Regions from separate parts of the Gordonia sp. NPDC003422 genome, predicted to be linked through region 2. Evidence: predicted binding sites of a transcription regulator. Region 2 holds the regulator's gene; the other holds the start of a gene.
What was found. Region 2 encodes LexA, which represses DNA repair genes until DNA is damaged. Its sites were predicted from a motif close to CGAACANNTGTTCG; they were not measured.
Positions count from the first base shown of each region.

Region 1: the regulator LexA is predicted to act here: its motif matches at 2,224-2,237, upstream of ACWDTF_RS07845 (DUF222 domain-containing protein).

Region 1 is NZ_JBSFQL010000007.1:5,307-12,303, forward strand. It holds gene ACWDTF_RS07840 (hypothetical protein) at 128-418, shown strand; gene ACWDTF_RS07845 (DUF222 domain-containing protein) at 533-2,170, opposite strand; gene ACWDTF_RS07850 (hypothetical protein) at 2,312-4,561, opposite strand; gene ACWDTF_RS07855 (hypothetical protein) at 4,737-5,033, shown strand; gene ACWDTF_RS07860 (hypothetical protein) at 5,303-6,397, shown strand; gene ACWDTF_RS07865 (hypothetical protein) at 6,885-6,997, opposite strand, start outside.
Region 2 is NZ_JBSFQL010000003.1:100,425-107,421, reverse strand. It holds gene hrpA (ATP-dependent RNA helicase HrpA) at 1-1,464, shown strand, start outside; gene nrdR (transcriptional regulator NrdR) at 1,438-1,938, opposite strand; gene ACWDTF_RS03895 (LysM peptidoglycan-binding domain-containing protein) at 2,039-2,590, opposite strand; gene lexA (transcriptional repressor LexA) at 2,869-3,576, shown strand; gene ACWDTF_RS03885 (phosphoenolpyruvate--protein phosphotransferase) at 4,148-5,863, opposite strand; gene ACWDTF_RS03880 (DeoR/GlpR family DNA-binding transcription regulator) at 6,153-6,923, shown strand; gene ACWDTF_RS03875 (1-phosphofructokinase family hexose kinase) at 6,920-6,997, shown strand, end outside.

The sequences.
Region 1 (6,997 bases), on a different contig from region 2:
TCGAGCCGATCCCGAGCCGCCCACCCGCTGCCTGAGGTGCGAGGAGCGCAAGCGACGAGCCTCGAAGGGCTGGCGACCCGACCATGTCCGCAACCCACGACGCCAACACACAAGCGATACTGACCCAATGTCTCCACCCGTCCTGCACCATCCCGACCTGTTGCACGCGATCCTGCTGCTCAATCTGCTGATCGTCACCGGCGCTTGGTGTCTGGCACGTCCGAGTTACCCGGCCGCGGCGATCCTCACCGCACTGGGTGTTGCATGGCTGTTCTGGAACGGCCCGCTCGAGGGCAGGATTCTGTACAGCATCAACCTCCAGCATGGTCTGACCGAGTCAGACCTGTTGTCCGCCATCGCCGTTGTGATCGCAGGCGTGACGGTGTGGCGGAAGCGAGCCGACCCGACACACCGCTGATCGATCTCGATACCCCCGCCACGCGAGCGACCCGCTGATCAAACCCACCCCACGCTGATCGAGCCGGTACCGAGCGGAGCGAGGCACCGTGTCGAGATCACCAAGTGAGATCCGCTACCCGAGCCCGAGATGCTCTTCCAACATCCCGACGAACCGTGTCTCGATCACCGATTCCGCGTTGATGGTTTGTCGGAGTTGCAGTCGGGCGAGTTCATCACGCGTGCGGGCGTTTTCGAGCAGCTCGAAGTTCCCGACGATGCTGTCGGTTCCGGTGTTCTCCTCACCGCATTCCTCGTCCGGCGGCGGCCCATGGATTTCTGCACGCACCTGGTTGAGGTGTGCGGTGAATCCGGCGGCGATGTCGGGGAACCGGTTGACACGTGCCGGGTTGGGTGGAGCACCCGGGTGGGCATTCAGGCGCCACGCACACCGTCCGGCGTCGGGTCCGTCTTCGACGATCCAGGTGGTGAACTGGCCCGGTTTCGGGCCGACCTTGCGGTTGTGTGGTGGGCAGGCCGGATAGAGTTCGGTGATGTCGGTGTTGCCGCCCAACGCGAAATCCAGTTTGGCGTGGTGCATTTCGACGTGGGTGGCGGGCTGATCACAGTCCGGTGCCGAACACCGTTCCCCGCCGATGCGAGCAAACGACGCCAACCGTTGGGCCATGGACGCCAACCGTTTACCCCGCCCGAGAAACAGCGGTTCGGGCGTTGCGCCATCAAAGATCGCCAGCCACGGCTGCACCTGTCCGGCCATGCCGATCAGTTCAGAGATCGGGATGAGCCCGCCGGTTGCGGTGGTCGCCACCCCGGACCCCCGGACCAGGTCCGCCAGGTTGGCTTTGATGATCAGCTGGATCGGCAACCCACGATGGGTTTTGCCGAGCAACCCGTCTTCCAGCACCGCTTTCAACAACGCGTTGAGCGCGTCGTGGTTGCACTGGGCCACCGACCGGCCGTCGCGTAGGGCGGCCGCGGCCACCACGTTGGGATCGGCGTCCTCGTACGACCCCGACGGCGACTCGGGATCGTTGGGATTGTTCATCCCGGGCTGCGCCCAGGCCGCCAGCATCGTCGCAAACCGGCTCGCCAGAACAGGATCCAGGGTGCCGGTGAGTTTCGACGTGCCATCAGCGCGTTGCTTGTTCATCCACAGATTGCGGCGCCGCGCCCGGTCGGCGTCGTCGGACAGGGTGCCGTCGGGGTCGAGATGACCGAGGAGGCGTTGCCCGGCGGTGGCGATGTCGTTGGGGGTGTGTTCCTTCGCGACGTCGACCATCTGCCGTTCCGCCGCAACCTGCACGTCGTGCGGGGTGGTGTGCGGAATCTGGTCAAGGGTGTCGAGCACGGCGCGGATGTGTCCGTGTCCGATGCTGCCCTCGGCGAAGGCTTCGGCCACCGCGGGGAAGCGGGGTTCACGTTCGTCGCCGGTCGGCTGCCGGAAGGTGGCAGTGACGGCCATCTGGGCGCGGCGCCGGCCCGGATCGGACACCCGCAGGCGGGCGTTGTAGAAGTTGGTGGGGCTGCGATATCCCATGCGGTGCGGCAGATCTCGATCCGACACCTCGACCAGCTGCCGGTCCCCGGCATAGGTCATCCGGGCGATCGCCTGTTCGTGCGCGGCGGCAACCTCGACCAATTCGTCGTCGGTGCAGGCGGTCAGATCGGCCTCGACCAACTCGTCGAGCAGGGCATGGACCTGGGCCACCAACTCCGCTGCGCGGGACGTGCCGCCGCCAATAGTTGTGGTCATCCGATGCTCACCCCGATCCCCGCCTATCGAATGTAAGTTCGAAGGTACACGTTCGCACAGATGTTCGCAAGGCTCAGGCGAAACTTGTGGAACAGACTGCGCTCGCCGAAGCTGGCCGCGCTGCGAGGTGCGAAGGGTCCGCTACCTCGGCTTGAGCGTTACGACGTACGGGCGCTCGATGGCATAGAGGTGGATCGCATCACCACTCCTCGCAATCGCATACCCGCCGTCGACCTGCATACCTGCGGGCGGACCCTCGTATCGGCCGGATTCGCGCGGCCCATCGGGTCCGTCGGACACGATCCGCGTATCGCCTTCGCCCATCGTGACCAGTGCGACGCGGTCGCGCGCCTCGAGACCCGGCAGGAAGTGCGCATACACGGCGTCGCCGAATCCGGCCGCCTCCGCGAGTTCGAGGGCACCTGGGTCGTGGGGTGGCAACGGTTGTGGATTGAGATCCACGTCGCCGGCTCCGACCTTCTCGAACATCTCGTCGGCTTCGGGCCGGAAAGCCTCAGAGATCAACTCGCCATCGATGATTCGCCCGACGTAGGCCACGCCCCGTTCGTCGCGAACAGCCGCGGCCTCGGCGGGTCCGACTTCGGCCAGCCACGTGAATTCGACCGTCCGCACGCGGATCTCACTGCTGAACGATTCGCCGGATCGACGTTCGACGACGACCTCGTGCATCCTGTCGGCCAACGCCGTCAGGGCGGGAACCAGCGCAGCGCCGCTACTGTCGGCGCCGACCTGAATGTGCAGGCCCTGTCCGCGCACGCTGACCACCTCACCTGGATTGAGATCGACGATCGTCAGCAGGTGAGTGTTGAGGCCGAGGGGTGCGTGGAACCACCCGATCCAATTGGGGTCCTCGAAGGGCGGTGGTTTGAAGTCGTCGATGGTAAGTGCCTCGCCCAGAGCGAGTTTGAGCCACACACCGGAGAGTCGGAGGCAGTCGTCGAACCAGTTGACCTGAACATCGAGGCCCTCGCCGTCGGGCTTGTTCTGGATGATGGGTGTGCCGAGATCAAAGAAGCGCACGCCGCGCGCGGTACGGACGACGATCCGCACGTCGTCACTGATCTTGCGTGCTTGTCCGACGGTGAGGTCGAATCCGACGCCGCTTGCGTCGGAGTCCATCGCCAGCCAGTCATTAGGGGAGAGAACCTCCGCGCCGCAGAGTGCCCCGGCGTCGTAGAAGTTGACGCCGGCCTGCACGCGTACCCGCGGGTTCGACGGATCGAAATGTGTGGGCGGCAAGCCACTTCCGCCGCGAGCGAGTGCGCGGCAGTGACCCCACCAGGTGGGTTTTCCGAAGTGGAAGATCGTCGGGTCGAGTGTGCCGCGATCACCTGGCGGTGCAGGGCTCACCGGCCCGCCGATCGTCATTCCCGCAGGGCTCGAGGTGATCCCCGCCCAGCGCGGTTGAGCGCCCAGGAGTGGTGGGATGGACGGTAGGGCGATGTCGTACCAGAAGTCCTGATTGTTGTGGTTGACGAAGGGGAACATTCGCCGGATCTCGCCGCGGGCATACTTGGTGACGATCGCCTCGAAGGGTGCCGCGATACCGCTGAGATCGATGTCCCAGTGCCCCGAAATCCGCAGAGTGGCAGGAGATATGAAGGCGATCCCGGCAGATATCGTGGCCGTCACACTGGCCACTTCGATGAGGTCCAGTGCGCGGAGATTGATGGAAGCCGTTGCAACGATTGTCGGCGTGGGACCTTCGCCATGCCACCGAACGCTCACCGGTATCGGGAAGTCAGGCGGGATTTGGCGTTTGAGGAGTCCGACGACGTCGTCGGCGTCGAGGAAGACACCCCACGCCTGGCTGGGGGCGAGGTGATTGACGATCGGACCCGAGGCGCCGAACCGAAGTGCCAGCACGCCTTCCCCGCGGCCGAGGTCGGGCTGAGCAGGGGCGTACGCACCGAGCGCGCTGATGATCGGGGAGCAGTCAAACAGAACCGTGCCGTTGAGCGGCGCGAGGGCGGAGTCGACGCGCTGCTTGATCCGATCTCGGACAGCGGGTGGGAGGCCAGTCGCGGCGGGTGTCGAACTGGCCTTGACGATGGTCAGCGCCTGGCCGGCGATGCCGAGCTGGACAATGATCTCGACCTGGGTCGCGGCAGCGGTTGCTCCGGTGGGCGTGGAATTCGGATGTGCAAACAGATCGGCCTGTGTGACAACGAAAATGGCGATCTCGAGTCGCGCGTCCACTCCGCCGGATGCATTATTGGCGAAGGTGACCGATCCGGGAACGGTGTCGAGGTGGTCGACCGTGATCGCCGCGGTGTTCGTCGGCACGCACATCGTATAGAGCTGCGCCTGCACCCACTCGATGGTCGCCTGTGCGAGTGCAGTCTCGCGGACTTGGAGTTCGAGTGTCATCCGGGCCGCCTTCAGCCAAGTTGCGCAGGGTTCTTCGCCGCCACCCAGTATCCCGCGCTGACACGGGTGGTCGCGTCCCCTGTTCGAGGGACTGTTCACCTAAGGGGCGCGCACTTGACGACTATGTGCCTACGATTTGGGCGACGGCATGATCGGTGGGTTGGGGGACTGTGCGATGGCCGAGTACGACGAGACGCGTCTGGCGTCCGACATTGAGGACGGTCTGCGCGAGATCGGCAGCTTCGACATGACGTGTCCCGAGGAGTACGTCGACTGGGTTCGCTCGATCGGCCGGCGAGTCGGCCGCGAGTTGGGCTGGAAGATCCAGACCGTTCGATCGGCCGTCGCCGTCAACGGCAAGGTGCGCGTCGTGATCGTCGTCAAAGAATCGAACCCGTTGCACCAGCAACTGATTCGCATTCGCGAACAGAAGGCGATGCGTCGGGCCATGGAACGGCTCGCCGACGACTGAGTGTTGTCACCTTCGCACCAGGTCGTTCGAGTAGTCGACTACCCGTTACAGCCCGACGCGGCGATGCGATGGTGAAAGCATCGTCGGCGACTGGAGTACCCATGCGCGAGAACTTGATATTCAGTTCGGGTGCAGGATTAGAGCCCCCTCGGTGGGAGCCGCGCCCGGCGGGAGTTGTTCGTGCACTCGAGTCGCTGCAAGAACGCGAGCGCTCGACGTGGGACGTGGCGCCTCGCGACGACCTGAACAGACTCCGGCAGCAGCTCGTCATGGATCGTGTGAGTGCTGCGCGCGATGTCGGCATTCCACTTGTGACGCAGCAATCGAGCCCAGAGGGCGAGATTCGTACACAGGTCGACGAGCTTCTGCACCACTATCACCTCGACGACGCCACGCAGTGGTCGAGGTATGAACCTCCGGGAATCGCATGGGGTCTGGCGAATGTGTGTGGTCGAATCGAGGAGACCATCGCGGGGTCGCGGCCTGAATCGTCCTGGACGCTTGGCTCATTGCCGGTCGTCGGGACACTCGCGACCGCCCAGCCCGGCGTCCAGGTGCAGGTGGCACCCGACGATGAAGTTCCGCCGATCGACCATCCCGTGATCGCAATCGAGAACGGCGCGTTCACTCTTGCGTCGCAGCTTGCCCAGGTTGGAGTGCTGTGTTTGGTCGCGGACGACCCCATGCGGGCATTCGGCGCATCGAACTCAGCGGCGGCACAGATTGTCTGCGACATCGCTGCTTTGCAGGCCATCGGGAACACGTCACTCGACGGGTCCGCGCGTGCCGTCTCGGCCGCGCACCACGACGTCACGCTGATTGACGCGATCCGCGACGCAATCCTCACCTTCATCCTGAGCCACGAATATGGTCATCTGCTCCATGGTGACCTCGAGTCGCATCGCATCGGCTCTGACGGCTCAGAGGATCCAGCAGCGGAGTACGACGCCGACGCGATTGGTGCACAGATCACCCGACGCGTCATGGGCGGGAGCACGAAGCTTCCGATGGCCGCTGTGTTGGGGCCGGTGCTGTTTTTCGCGGGCGTCGACATCAGACGTCGCGTGAACGAACTCTTCGAACCATCGGTGGTCGGTGCTGATCCGCCAGCGGAAGACCGTAAGAACAGAATCATCGAGTCGTTCAGATCCGACGAGCAACTGCTCTCCTATGCAGACCAGGCCGATTCCGTCTATCAACAGGTGATGGCCTTGTGGGATCGGGTCGAACCCGTAGTTCGAAGCAAACATGAACAGCTGCAACGTTTCCGGACCATGTACGACGACGAGAACAGCGACAGATTCGTGTTGCGGATCTTTGCCATGCGCGAACTGTGGGCGTGCTACACGCAGGCGCCGGTCTGAACGCGTCGGATCAGGATCTTGCGCCGTGCACAGCGTTCCATCGACGTAACTACCTGCTGGCTGAGTCTTGGGCTCGAGGTAACCGCCTGCTGGTTGAGTAGCGGCGCGCGAGCCTGCGCCCTTCGATAGGATCGCAAGCTCGCTACTCAGGAACCGCCCTGGCGCGTATCGAAACCCACGCGAGTCAAGAATGTCGGCGACCACGGGGGTTCCGTTGCTGCGGTACACGAGACGCTATTCGAGAGAGCCGTGAATCACTCGAAACATGTCGCAGCGGAGCCTCTTCCAGTAGATGGCCGCTCGGAATGACGCCGAACAACTGGTGTGGCCGTTGCACCCATCACGCGCCGATCGGTGATGGTCACCGTCGTCTTGAGGTGCGTGAGGATCATGTGCGGCGTGAATTGCGTTCGAAATCGGACTGTTTCGCCCATGAGGAGCGGGGTTCGGATGGGTGCTGTCGTTATCTGTGCCTTTCGGGTGGGCCTCACGAGATGTAGACGGTGGTTCCTTCGGGTGAGGAGGTGTCGCTGATGTACTTGCCGAAGCAGTGGTCGCGGTCGAAGCCTTGCTGCACGCACCAGGCGGCGGCCGCGGCGC
Region 2 (6,997 bases):
CACTTCGACACCTGGTGGAAGCGCGCACGCCGCGATCGGCCGGATCTGCTCGATCTCACTGCCGCCGACGTCGGCGCCGACACCTCGGTCGCCGACGCGGACTTTCCCGGCGCATGGCAACAGGGCGACGCACGACTCGAATTGCGGTACCGGTTCGATCCGGCGGCCACGGATGACGGCGTGACCGTGGTCATTCCGGAAGCACTGCTGGGCCACATCCGGTCCGCGGGCTTCGACTGGACGGTGCCGGGCCTGCGATCGGAATTGGCCACCGCGCTGGTCAAGACGCTGCCCAAGCATCTGCGCAAGACGATGTCGCCCGCCGGGCGGTTCGCCGAACTCGCTCTGTCCCAACTGAAACCACGGTCCGAACCGATCGTGTCCGGACTGGCCCGGGAGCTGACCACCATCGTCGGAACCACGGTGGCCGCCGACGATTTCGTCCCCGACCGGCTACCGGCACACCTGCGCGTGCATTTTGCGCTCGCCGATGCGACGGGCGCCATCGTCGACACCGACGACTCGCTCACCGATCTCCAACGCCGACATCGTCGGAGCACCACCCCGGAGCCGATCGTCCGGCGCGAGTTCACCGCGTGGACGGCCGACGGGATCGGTTCGCTCCCACACAGCTCGCAGGTGAAGATCGCCGGTCAAGAACTGACCCGCTACCCCGCGATCACGGCGGTGACCGACGCGACCGGCGCCTCGCGTGCCGTCGTCCGTACCGACGCGACGTCCCCGCAGGAGCGTGATCGGCTCGTTTTCGAAGGCGTCGCGGCCCTGCTCGACATCGCCATCCCGCCGCTGTCGAAGAAGGTCGTCGGCTCTCTGGCCGGGGCCGACAGACTCGCCTTGAGCCAGAGCCCCTACCGCAGGATCGAGGACCTCACCGCCGACTGCACGCGACGCGCGATCCGCGACCAGATGGCTGATGCGTCCGCCGCCGTTGCCGCCGTCCGCACTCCCGCCGAGTTCGAGACCGTGCGCGCGCGGATACAGCCGGCAGCCCTGGCCGCCGCACCCGAGTACTTCGCTCTCGCCGTGGCGACCCTTCGGGCCCTCGCCCCGGTGCGCACGCTGATCGACCAACACGCGGGTTCGGTGGCAGCCGACGACGTCGCCGAACAGATCGACGACCTGGTGTTCGACGGATTCGTCCGCGTCACCGGGCGTACTCACCTGTCCGAGTTGCCGCGCTACCTTCTCGCCGCACAGACCAGGTTGGCAGCGCTGCCCGCATCGGCGGCACGCGACCAGGAAGGCGTCGCGGTCATCGACCGCGTGACCCAACGCTGGAATCAGCGTCTCGCGCAGGTGTCGGCGGCCAGGCGGGACGCGGTCAACGAAGAAGCCCACTGGCTCGTCGAGGAACTGCGGGTGGGTGTGTTCGCCCAGCGCATCGGAACCGCGTACCCCGTATCCGAGAAAAGGGCGCTACGAACCCTGGACAGACTCGGCTGACACCTTGGTATCGGCGCCATTCGTTGCGACCGAACGGCCTTGGAGGTCGTCGATCTCACGCTGGAAGTCGTCGAGCGAATCGAACGACCGGTACACCGAGGCGAAGCGCAGGTAGGCCACCTCGTCGAGGTTGCGCAGCGGTCCGAGGATCGCGAGACCGACCTCGTTGCTCGGGATCTCGGCCGAACCGCTGGCGCGGACGGCGTCTTCCACCTGTTGCGCCAACTGTGCGAGGTCGTCGTCGCCGACCTCGCGCCCCTGACATGCGCGACGGACCCCGCGCATCACCTTTTCCCGACTGAACGGTTCGGTCACGCCGTTGCGTTTCACCACGGCGAGCACCGCGCTCTCCACCGTGGAGAAGCGGCGGCCGCACTCAACGCACGCCCGACGCCGCCGGATGGCCTGCCCCTCGTCGGCGACACGCGAGTCGATGACCTTGGTGTCCTCGTTCTTGCAGAAGGGGCAGCGCATGTGATCCTCACGCCTGTCGCGGGACACGGCGGCACATGCGAGTCGTACGCCGGGTCGGTTCCCGACCGGTCCCTGTGACATCGAGGATACCGCCCGCCGATCAGCGGTACGCGGGTGTCAGCAGTGGCTGCCCGACCCGAAGTCCGCTGGACTCCAGGTCATTCAGCTCCAGAATCTCGTCGATGACCACTTGGCGCGGAACGTCCGGCGCCACCCGCGCCGCAATGGTGCTCAGCGAGTCACCCGCCCGCACGTGCGTCACCTGGGTACTCGTCGGCGACGGGGTCTGCGACTCGGCGTAGTTGTTGCCGACGATGCCGATCACCCACACCGACACCGCGAGCGCGAGACCGGCGAGCACCCCGAGCGCGGTGGCACGCCGACGCGCGTACACGGCGGATGCGGGCCGTTTGGACCCGCGACGCCCCACCGCCTCGCCGCACCGCGTCGAGGTCGGCGCGACCCCCGGCATCGGCGCGTCGGCGCGACCTGCCGGGCTGGTCTGCCCGATCGGCCGGCCGGTCGGCCGCGTGATGCCGCGCGGCGCGGGCTGCGTCCGCAGCGGCGTGCCGGCCGCCTTACGAGTGGTGACAATGGTCGAGTCCACGCTGGTGCGGGCGCGGCCCGAACGGGTGAGTGTCGCGCTGGTCATGCTGGCCTCCGGGGGTGCTCGTGGCGGTTGTGCCGGGTACTCGGGCAGTTCGGCGAACGCGCTGTCGAGGACGTTCGACGGCCTCGATCACGTGTTCGATGAACTGATGTTCGAGTTGTACCACGCCCGACCGACAAAGTCGCGCCACACCTCGAACAAATGTTTGAAGTGATCGTCGCGCTCCGCTAGGCTCGGGCCCACGGACATGTCAACACCCGCCGCCGACAACCAGCCGATTCGCTCTCAAGCGAGGCGGCGACAGAGAGGAATCCGAGCAGATGAGCGACTCACGGCCCAAGCGCACCGGAACTCGGAGCGATGATCGCGACCAGGACGCTCCCATCGATCCTGCCGCCGCCGAGGCGTCGCTGACCGCGCGTCAGCGCGGCGTGCTGGACGTGATCCGGCAATCGGTGCGCGAACGTGGCTATCCCCCGAGCATCCGCGAGATCGGCGACGCGGTCGGACTCACCTCGACATCGTCGGTCGCCCACCAGCTGCGCACGCTGGAGCGCAAGGGACTGCTCAAGCGCGACCACAACCGTCCACGCGCGGTCAACGTGCAGGACGCAGATCCGGCCGCGACCAACGCGGGAGGCGATCCGCTGCCGACGCCGACCTTCGTGCCGGTGCTGGGCAGGATCGCCGCCGGTGGACCGATCCTCGCCGAGGAAGCGGTCGAAGACGTGTTCCCACTCCCCCGCGAACTGGTCGGGGACGGCTCACTGTTCCTGCTGCGGGTGGTCGGCGAATCGATGATCGACGCCGCGATCTGCGACGGCGACTGGGTGGTCGTCCGTCAGCAGAGCGTGGCCGAGAACGGCGACATCGTCGCCGCGATGATCGACGGCGAGGCCACGGTGAAGACGTTCAAGCGCAAGAACGGGCACGTCTGGCTCATGCCGCACAACGAGCTGTTCGAGCCGATCCCCGGCGACGACGCCGCCATCCTCGGCAAGGTTGTGACGGTGATGCGCCGGATCTGAGGGCAAGTACACCCCGTCGGATATCTGTACCTTTCAACCCGACCGTGGACCTGGCCAGAAACCTCAGCTGTGGCCAGAAACCGCTGGGGCGCCTCGGGTTTCTGGCCAGACACGCGGTTTCTGCACTCACGCAGCGCCGACGATGCGCCGGGGACACCATCTCGCCCCCGCACAGACCACCCATCCCGAGTGCTCGCATCTGCGCGCGTCTCCCATCCGCGCGCAATGCATTACGAGCAGATGGGAGGAATGCGAGCACCTGTTCCGTCGAGCCCGCTAACGTCGATCGGCGCGTTCTGCGGAACGCGCCGCACGGACGCGGCACCCGCAGAAAGCAGGGGAAGAAACTTCCTCCCCTACCCTCAGAGTCCTCCCCTACAAATTTCTCGGGGACGACTGTGAACCCCGGGGAAGAAACTCTTCCCCTAGATTTTGCGGCACCACACTGACGCATTTGCCCAGGTCAGCGACCTGGGCGCCGCCATCGACAGCGGAAGCACAATCCGTTGAAGTTGTGCCCGGAATCCGGGCACAACTTCATACGGAACCACGGACAGCCGAAGTCTTCGTCTCAGACGGCAGGAGAGAGCGGGGTGGCTGCGGCGTCGAGCACCGACGTCGCGGCCTGACGCGCACCGGCCGGATCCGCGGTTGCCAGTGCTGCAGTGGCGGCTTCGCGGCACGCGTCGAGGGTGACCTCGGCGAGCCGCGCGCCGACGCCGGCCGCGGCGACCGGTGCACTCGAGAGCGAGGTCACCCCGAGCCCGGTCAGCACGCATGCGAGGTTGGGGTCGGCGGCGGCCTCCCCGCACACCCCCACCGGCTTGCCCAACGTCTGACCTGCCGACGCGACCTCGGCGATGAGCTTGAGCACCGCCGGTTGCCACGGGTCGGTCAACGACGCGAGGTCCGCGGACATCCGGTCGGCGGCCATCGTGTACTGCGTCAGATCGTTGGTGCCGATGGATACGAAGTCCACCTCCGCGAGGATGAGCGGCGCCAGAATCGCGACGGCGGGGATCTCGACCATCACTCCGGCGGTCATCCCCCGCGCACGCACCTCCTGCGCGAACGCCGCTGCTTCCCGGGCGCTGGCGATCATCGGTGCCATCACCCACGGTGTCGATCCGGTTTCGGCTGCGGCCCGCGCGATCGCATCGAGTTGGTGCGCTCGAATCTCCGGGTTCTCCACCGCGATTCGGTCGCCACGAACTCCTAGTGCCGGATTTGCCTCGTCTTTGTGGTTGACGAATTTGAGCGGTTTGTCGGAGCCCGCGTCGAGCGTGCGAACCACGACCTTCTGCCCGGGAAATGCCTCGAGCACTTCGCGGTAGATGCCCGCCTGCTCGTCGACCGTCGGCTCGTCGGGGCGGTCGAGGAAGGCCAACTCGGTGCGGAACAGCCCGATCCCTTCGACGGGGTATCCGGTGGCCGTGCGTGCCGACGCCCCGTCCGCGACGTTGGCGAGCACCGAGACCTCGTGTCCGTCGGCGGTGCGCCCGGGCCCGTGCCAGGCGGCGACCGCTTCCGCACGCCGACGACTGGCATCGACCTGTGCTCGCGCCGTCGCCTCGTCGGGGCCGATGGTGATGGTGCCGAGCGTGCCGTCGATCAGCACGGGGGTTCCGGCCGGCACCGTCGTCAGATCCGATACCGCGACCACACAGGGAATCCCGAGTTGCCGGGCGATGATGGCGGTGTGACTCGTCGGGCCGCCGAGCCGGGTGACGAGGGCGACGGTGGTCGCCGGATCGAGTCCGGCGGTGTCCGCGGGCGCGAGATCGTCGGCGAGCAGGACAGACGGTTCGATCGGTTCCGGCACACCTGGTTCGGGCAGGCCGAGAAGTTCGGCGAGGACGCGGTCGCGCACGTCGTTGAGGTCGGTGACTCGCTCGGCCATGAGCCCGCCGAGCTTGGTGAACATGGTGGCGAACTGTTCGGTTGCCGCAGCCGCTGCCGCAGGCGCAGGCGATCCTTTGCGAATCAGTCCCGACGCAGCGCCGATCCACCCGCGATCCTCGGCGAGTCCGGCGGTGGCGGCCAGCACTTCGGCGGCTGCACCCGAGCTGTGCGATGAGCGGTCACGGAGTCGGCCGGCGACCGTCCCCGCCGCGGCGACAAATCTTGCCACCTCGGGTTCGCGCTGGTCTTCGGGCAGTTCCGTGTTTGCACCCAGGGCGTCCGGGTCGTGGTCGGGGCGCTCCCCGGGCCAGATCGCCGGCCCGTAGGCCAGCCCGCCGACGACCGGCGTTCCCTCCAAAATGCCTCCCGCTAGCGTCTCGGTCACTGCGACCCCTCTCGTCTTCGAGTTCCGCTCCGCCAATCGGCGGCACGGCCGCACATACACGACTCAGTTCTACGCGATTCGTGTCCGGGCTCACCGTCGAGCTGCATTGCGTGACCGATGACCGGCTTTCGAATCTCTTGTGATCAAAGTTACAAGAAATGCTTGACTTGTCAACGCAAACAGGCGTAAACAAAGAAATATCAACAATCAAGGCCACACAGATCAACACAACCACACGGGAATCGCAGACAGATCCACCCGGATGTCCCATCGAGAGATCGGAGCGGTGTTGTACGCCGAAGAACGCCAACAGGCGATCGCCGAACAGGTACGCGCGAACGGACGCGCCTCCGTCGCCGCACTCGCCACCAGATTCGAGGTGACGAGTGAGACCGTCCGCCGTGACCTGGCCGCCCTCGAACGGGCGGGCCATCTGCAGCGGGTGCACGGCGGTGCGGTGCGCGCCGGGGTCATGCGGGTGATCGGCGAGCGCGGAATCGACGAGCGGCAGGTCACCCAGACCGACGAGAAGGCCGCCATCGGCCGTGCCGCAATCCGCTTTCTCCCACCCGACGGCGGGTCCGTCTTCTTCGACGCGGGTACCACCACCTTCCAGGCCGCCTCCGCGCTGCCCACCGACCGTCGTCTCACCCTGATCACCAACAGCCTCCCGATCGCCGGCCTGCTGGCCAACCACAATTCGGCCAACCTGCACGCGATCGGCGGCCGCGTGCGCGGTCTCACCCAGGCGACCGTCGGCGCCGAAACCGTTGCGGCGCTCGAACGTCTACGGGTCTCGACCGCTTTCGTCGGAGCCAACGGCATCAGCGAGGCGCACGGATTGTCGACTCCCGACCCTGACGAAGCCGCGGTCAAAGCGGCAATGGTCCGCGTCGCGCAGCGGGTTGTGGTCCTCGCCGACTCGTCGAAGATGAACCGCGAAGACCTGTCCGGCTTCGCCGATCTCGACGACGTGGACGTCCTCATCACCGATTCGGGTGTTGATCCAGGCTTCTCCGCGGCGTTGTCGGCCCGGGGCATCGACGTGGTGATCGCATGATCCTCACCGTCACACCCAATCCCAGCCTCGACCGCACACTCGAGTTGCCCGGGCCCCTCGACCGAGGCGAGGTC